2 regions of the Microbacterium sp. OR21 genome follow, and region 1 is predicted to be linked to the other one. Evidence: predicted binding sites of a transcription regulator. Region 1 holds the regulator's gene; the other holds the start of a gene.
What was found. Region 1 encodes HrcA, which represses chaperone genes, less so after heat shock. Its sites were predicted from a motif close to TTNGCACTCGNNNNNNNCGAGTGCNAA; they were not measured.
Positions count from the first base shown of each region.

Region 1 (3,364 bases):
CAGATCGCCGTGCGGGCCACCGGCCCGGCCGACCTCGCCCGAGCCGGGCAGCTGCAGTCGCAGTCCGGTCTCGACGCCGGCCGGGATGTCGAGGGCGACGGTGCGCCGCGAGCGCACGCGCCCCTGCCCGGCGCAGGATCCGCACGGGTTGGGGATGACCGTGCCGTAGCCCTCGCAGCTGCCACAGGGCTGCGTGGTGACGACGTTGCCGAGGAGGCTGCGCACCTGACGCTGCACGTGGCCGCTGCCGCCGCACACGTCGCAGGTGACGGGAGAGGTGCCCGGCTGGCAGCAGCTGCCCTGGCAGGTCTCGCAGAGCACCGCGGTGTCGACCTCGATGTCGCGGTGCACGCCGAACACGACGTCGCCGAGGTCGAGGTCGATGCGCACGAGGGCATCCTGGCCTCGCTCGCGACGGGAGCGGGGTCGGGCCGAGCGAGCACCTCCTGCGGCGCCGAAGAACGTCTCGAAGATGTCGCCGAAGCCGCCGAACCCTCCGAAGCCGCCGTTCTGATCGCCGCCCATGTCGTAGCGACGTCGCGAGTCCTCGTCGCTGAGCACGTCGTAGGCGTGCGTGACGAGCTTGAACCGCTCCGCGGCATCCTCACCCGGGTTCACGTCAGGGTGCAGCTGACGTGCGAGCTTGCGGTAGGCCTTCTTGATCTCGTCCTGAGAGGCGTCCTTCGACACCCCGAGGACCTCGTAGTGATCCGCCACGGTCACCTTTCTTCGTGTGCGTTCGTGTGTGCGGCCCCCGCGTCAGCGGGCGGCCTCGTCTTCTTCGAGCATCCGCGACAGATAGCGGGCGACCGCCCGCGCTGCCGCGAGATTGCTCGGGTAGTCCATGCGCGTCGGCCCCATCACGCCGACCCGGGCCGTGCCGCCGGGAGCGGCGTAGTTGCTGGCGACGATCGACGCCTCACCCAGCCCGAACGGAGCGTTCTCCGTCCCGATGCTGGTGGCGAGGCCGTGCTCGTCGGTCACCATCTCGCTCATCAGCCGCAGCAGCGTCACCTGCTCCTCGATGGCCTCGAGGAGTGGGTGGATGCTGCCGCGGAAGTCCTGTTCGCGGCGGGCGAGGGTCGCCGCGCCGGCCATCACCAGGCGCTCCTGCCGGAACTCGGCCAGCTCCTCGGCGATCACGCCTGCGAGCGACGCGAGTGCGGGGTGCAGCCGAGGAAGAGGCGAACCGGTCTGCGGTTCGATGCTCGACGCGATCCGCTCAGCGGCCTCGCCGACCGCCCGGCCGGTGATCAGTGCGGAGAGCTGCGCGCGCAGCACGGCCACATCCTCGTCGTCGATGTCGATGGGCAGCGGTGAGATGCGCTGCGACACGCCGCCGGCGTCTGTCACCAGCACCACGAGCACGCGATTCGGCGCCAGAGCGACGAGCTCCACATGGGTGATGCTGGCCCGCGCGAACGACGGATACTGCGCGAGAGCGACCTGGCCGGTGAGCTGGGTGAGCACCCGCACGGTACGCGCCATCAGATCGTCGAGGTCGCTGGGAGCGGCGAGGAACGACTCGATGGCCGTGCGCTGCGGCGCGGAGAGGGGGCGCACCTGGGCGAGGTGGTTGACGAACACGCGATAGCCCTTGTCGGTCGGCACCCGCCCGGACGACGTGTGCGGGGCGGTGATGAGCTCTTCGTCCTCGAGCTGGGCCATGTCGTTGCGGATGGTCGCCGCCGACACGCCGAACGCGTGCCGCTCGACGATCGACTTGCTGCCCACGGGCTCGTGCGTGGCGACGTAGTCCTGCACGATCGCGCGGAGGACCTCCAGCCCTCGCTGTGTGACCATCATCCCTCCCGCTGGCACTCGAACCTTCCGAGTGCCAATCCTACCCGCTCCCCGAGGTCAGGCGGTGAGTGCGCGCACCACGGCATCCGCCAGCAGCCGACCGCGCAGGGTCAGACGCACGCGGCGCTCGCGCACGGCCGCCGCAGCATCGACGAGCCCGTCGGAGATCAGCTCTGCGACGCGGTCCCGCCGCTCCTCGGCGATGTCGTCGATCGGCAGGCCCTCGGCGAGACGGCTCTGCAGCAGCACCCGCTCGAGCGTGCGCGCCTCGAGGTCGGGCCGCTCGCGGCCTGCGGCGGGCGACTCGCCGAGGGCGAGACGCTGCGCGTACGCGGCCGGATGCTTCACGTTCCACCACCGCAGACCGGCGACGTGGCTGTGCGCGCCGGGCCCGAAGCCCCACCAGTCAGCACCACGCCAGTAAGCCAGGTTGTGCCGGGATCGGTGGTCTGCACCGTCGGCACGGGCCCAGTTGCTGACCTCGTACCACTCGAACCCCGCGGCGCCGAGGCGCTGGTCGGCCGCCTCGTACATGTCGGCCTGCAGGTCGTCGTCGGGTGCCGGCACCTCCCCTCGCCGGATCTGCCTGGCGAGCTTGGTGCCCTCTTCGATGATCAGCGCGTACGCCGAGATGTGGTCCGGTCCGAGTGCGAGTGCCGCGTCCAGGGACTGCTCCCAGTCGTCGAGCGACTCCCCCGGCGCCCCGTAGATGAGATCGACGCTGACGTCGAGTCCGGCACCGCGTGCCGCGTCCACGGCTGTGCGGACGTTCTCGGGTCGATGGGTGCGGTCCAGAGCCGCCAGCACATGCGGCACGGCCGACTGCATCCCGATCGACAGACGGGTGACGCCGGCGTTCACGAGCGTGCGCACCACGTCGGGTGTGACCGTGTCTGGGTTCGCCTCGACCGTCACCTCCGCTCCCTCCCGGATGCCGAACACCGACGTCACCGCGGTGAGCATCCGCGCCAGATCACCCGGGGGCAGCAGCGTCGGTGTTCCGCCGCCGAAGAAGACGGTGTCGAGCGGGCGGATGCCGCCCGCGTCGCCGAGCACACGACGCGCGAGGTCGATCTCGCGGATGAGGGTGTCGGCGTACTCGTCCTGCTTCGCGCCCCGCAGCTCGGTCGCGGTATAGGTGTTGAAGTCGCAGTAGCCGCAGCGCACCCGGCAGAAGGGCACGTGCAGGTAGGCGGAGAACGGGGTCGAGGCGTCGACGACGAGGTCGTCGGGGACGCGTCCGTCAGCGGGCGCCGGATCGCCCAGCGGAAGGGGCCCGGCCATCAGGATGCCCGCGCCATCAGAGTGCCCGCGTCATCAGATCGGCGTCGCGTAGAGCGGCGAGATCGCGCGCAGGTACAGTGCGAACAGCTCGCGGCGGCGCCGACGCACCATGCCGGGCAGACGGTACATCAGCGACACCGGGGCGTCGAAGGCCCGCACGGTGAACCAGACCTCGTCGGTGTCCTCGCGCCAGTCGATGTCGAACGACTCCTCGCCGCTCACCACCGAGCCGCCGACGGTGCCGAGCACGAAGCCGATGCGGCGCCGCTCCTCGGTC
Region 1 is NZ_JAZEXJ010000003.1:647,570-650,933, forward strand. Features, by position in the region: gene dnaJ (molecular chaperone DnaJ) at 1-717, opposite strand, end outside; gene hrcA (heat-inducible transcriptional repressor HrcA) at 760-1,803, opposite strand; gene hemW (radical SAM family heme chaperone HemW) at 1,861-3,087, opposite strand; gene V2S04_RS11740 (DUF1990 family protein) at 3,121-3,364, opposite strand, start outside.

Region 2 (3,364 bases), on a different contig from region 1:
GAATCGGAGTGGTCATCTGGTGCGCCCAGCCGCCGCCACCGAAGGGGCGACGGCCGGGCGGTCGTGGCCCTGAGTGTACTCAGAAGCTCAGGGCGTTCCCGTCACCGAACGGGCTGTCGACGTTGCTGTTCGTGATGTCGACATCCATGTCCGCGCTCATCGAGTTGTCCTCGAACGACTCGGTGACGTCCCAGTCCTGCGAGTTGTCGGTCATCGAGTTGTCCTGGAACGAGTCGCTGGCCGTCCAGTTCGTCGAGTTGTCGGTGATCGAGTGGTCCTGGAAGGAGTCGTTGATCGACCAGTTCTCGGAGAAGTCCTCGTTGAAGGAGTCGGTCGTCCACGTGTTCCCGGTCCAGACATCGCCCATCGTGGTGTTCGTGGTGATGTTGTGAATCGTGGCGTCACCGCCGGCAGCCTGCGATCCGTCGCCCGAGGCGATCACGCTGTTCTGGTTGAACGTCTGCGTGACGTTGCCGCCCGAGGAGTCGCCCCCGGATCCGGAGCCGCCGCCGCCGGGCATGCGATCTGCGAAGGACTCGCCGCCGCCGGCTCCCGCAGCGCCCCCCGCGGATGCCGTGGAGATGCTCTGGTTGACCGACTGGTCGTTGAGCGTGGTGCGCGCGTCGATGCTGAACGTGCCACCGCTCAGGCCCGCGACTGCGCCCATGGTTCCGCCGCCGGCGCCGATGCTCACGTCGCCGAAGCCGGAGTTGTACTGCCGCACGCCCGTGGTCACCGAGTTGTCGTACAGCGTGTTGTACGAGTCGGTCACCGAGTGGTCGGAGTTGTCACGCCACGAGTGATCCGAATTGTCGGAGTTGTCGTTGTACGAGTCGTTCGTCGAGTTGTCCGAGTGATCCGAGTTGTCCGAGTTGTCGTTGTACGAGTCGTTCGTCGAGTTGTCCGAGTTGTCGGAGTTGTCCGAGTTGTCCGAATTGTCCGAATTGTCGGAGTTGTCGTTGTACGAGTCGTTCGTCGAGTTGTCCGAGTTGTCGGAGTTGTCCGAGTTGTCGGAGTTGTCCGAATTGTCCGAGTTGTCCGAGTTGTCCGAATTGTCCGAGTTGTCCGAGTTGTCGGAGTTGTCGTTGTACGAGTCGTTCGTCGAGCTGTCGTCGACCGAATTGTCGGAGTTGTCCGAGTTGTCGGAGTTGTCCGAGTTGTCGGAGTTGTCGTTGTACGAGTCGTTCGTCGAGTCGTCCCTGACCGAGTTGTCGGAGTTGTCGTTGTTCGAGTCGTTCGTCGAGTCGTCCCTGACCGAGTTGTCGGAGTTGTCGTTGTACGAGTCGTTCGTCGAGTTGTCCCTGACGGAGTTGTCGGAGTCGTCGTTGCCCACGTTGTCCATCCCGGTGTTGACCTGCGTGCCGAGAAGGTTGACGTTGTCGTCCAATGCCATGATCAATGTCCCCTGTTCGTGTGAGCGCCGCATTGCGCTTGCTCCGAGTGTGCGACGACGGGGCGAGCAGGGCATCGGGGCCGTGCCCGGGGACCTCGGGCACGCGGCGGGGGGAATGCGGGGTGGTGGGCGGGCGGAATAGGGGTGGCACGGCAGAGGGCCCGGATGCCGTGGCATCCGGGCCCTCTGAGAGCTGGTGTCGAACCGCGTCAGCGGACGACGACGGCGAGCACGTCGCGAGCCGAGAGCACGAGATACTCGTCGGCGCCGAACTTCACCTCGGTGCCGCCGTACTTGCTGTAAAGCACGCGGTCACCCACGGCGACGTCGAGCGGAACGCGGTTGCCGTTGTCGTCGATGCGGCCGGGGCCGACTGCCACGACCTGCCCCTCCTGGGGCTTCTCCTTCGCGGTGTCGGGGATGACCAGACCGCTTGCGGTGGTCTGCTCTGCCTCGACCTGCTGGATGACGATGCGGTCCTCGAGCGGCTTGATGGAAACCGACACGGTGTACCTCTTCTTTCGTGACTGAGATCAGAAGACTGTTAGCACTCTCGAGGTGAGGGTGCTAACTCCAGTGTATGCCGAGCGCTGGCACTCATGCAATGCGAGTGCCAGCCCGTAGGCTCTTCACTGTGGAGATGTCCGAACTCACCGCACTGATGACGCGCGAGGGGCTCGCGCTGCTCGACGAGGTCGGCGCGGTCGAGTCGTCGGCCGACGTCGCACGATCGGTGTCGCGGCTGCGTGCCGCCGGGCACTCGCCCGACCTCGTCTCGGCCGTCGTCGGGCAGGCGCATCTGCGGATGCGGGCCCGGGCGAAGTTCGGCGAGTTCGCCGACCGGATGCTGTTCACCCGCGCCGGACTCGAGCAGGCGACCCGCCTGAGCGTGGCCACCATGCACGCCGTGCGGATGCGGCGTGCCGGCATCACCCGCGTCGCCGACCTCGGCTGCGGCATCGGCGGCGACAGCCTCGCCTTCGCCGGCGCCGGGCTCGCGGTCGACGCCGTGGATGCCGACGAGGTGACCTCGGCGATCGCGGCGTACAACCTCGCGCCTTTCCCCGACGCGAGCGTGCGGCAGGGCACGGCCGAGTCCTCTCTGCCCGCCGAAGGCGCCGTGTGGCTCGACCCCGCCCGCCGCACCGCCGGACACAGCGAGACCACCCGAACCTCGGCCGCCGACTGGTCGCCGTCGCTGGACTGGTGCTTCGAGGTCGCCCGCGAGCACCCGACCGGCATCAAGCTCGGCCCCGGTCTCGACAGAGATCTCATCCCCGACGACGTCGAGGCGCAGTGGGTCAGCGCCGACGGCAGCGTCGTCGAGCTGGTGCTGTGGAGTGGCGAGCTGGCGCGCCCGGGCATCCGCCGATCGGCGCTGGTGATGCAGTCGGGCGAGACGCACGAGCTCACGGCGGCGGCGGATGCCGGCGACGAGCCGGTGCGCGAGCTCGGCGCCTTCGTGCACGAGCCCGACGGCGCGGTGATCCGCGCCCGGCTGATCGGCGACGCCGCCCGGATGCTCGAGGCCGGCATGCTCGACGAGCAGATCGCGTATCTCACGGGCGACGCGGCGCTGACGTCGCCGTTCGTGCAGTCGTTCCGGGTGCGCGAGAGCATGCCGGCACACGTGAAGACGATCAATCAGGCGCTGCGAGCCAACGACATCGGGCGCCTGGAGATCAAGAAGCGCGGCATGGACATCGACCCGGCGTCGTTCCGGAAGAAGCTGAGCCTGAAGGGGTCGAAGGCGGCCACCCTGATCCTCACCCGCACGGCAGCCGGCCGGATGGCGATCCTCGCCGACCGGGTCTGACCGCGCGGCCGCATGGGATCAGCCGCCGGTTCCCCCGGTCTTGTCGTCGACGCCGCAGTAGCCGGAGTCGGTGTCGCAGATGATCGAGTCGGGCGTTCGGATGATCGTGAGCCTCGGATCGACGTTCTGCGTCAGATTCAGCTGGTAGACGCCCG
Region 2 is NZ_JAZEXJ010000002.1:326,389-329,752, forward strand. Features, by position in the region: gene V2S04_RS06125 (hypothetical protein) at 80-1,393, opposite strand; gene groES (co-chaperone GroES) at 1,603-1,899, opposite strand; gene V2S04_RS06135 (THUMP-like domain-containing protein) at 2,028-3,209, shown strand; gene V2S04_RS06140 (hypothetical protein) at 3,228-3,364, opposite strand, start outside.
Region 2: a site for HrcA is predicted at 1,984-2,010, ahead of groES (co-chaperone GroES). Genes of this name have one in related genera too.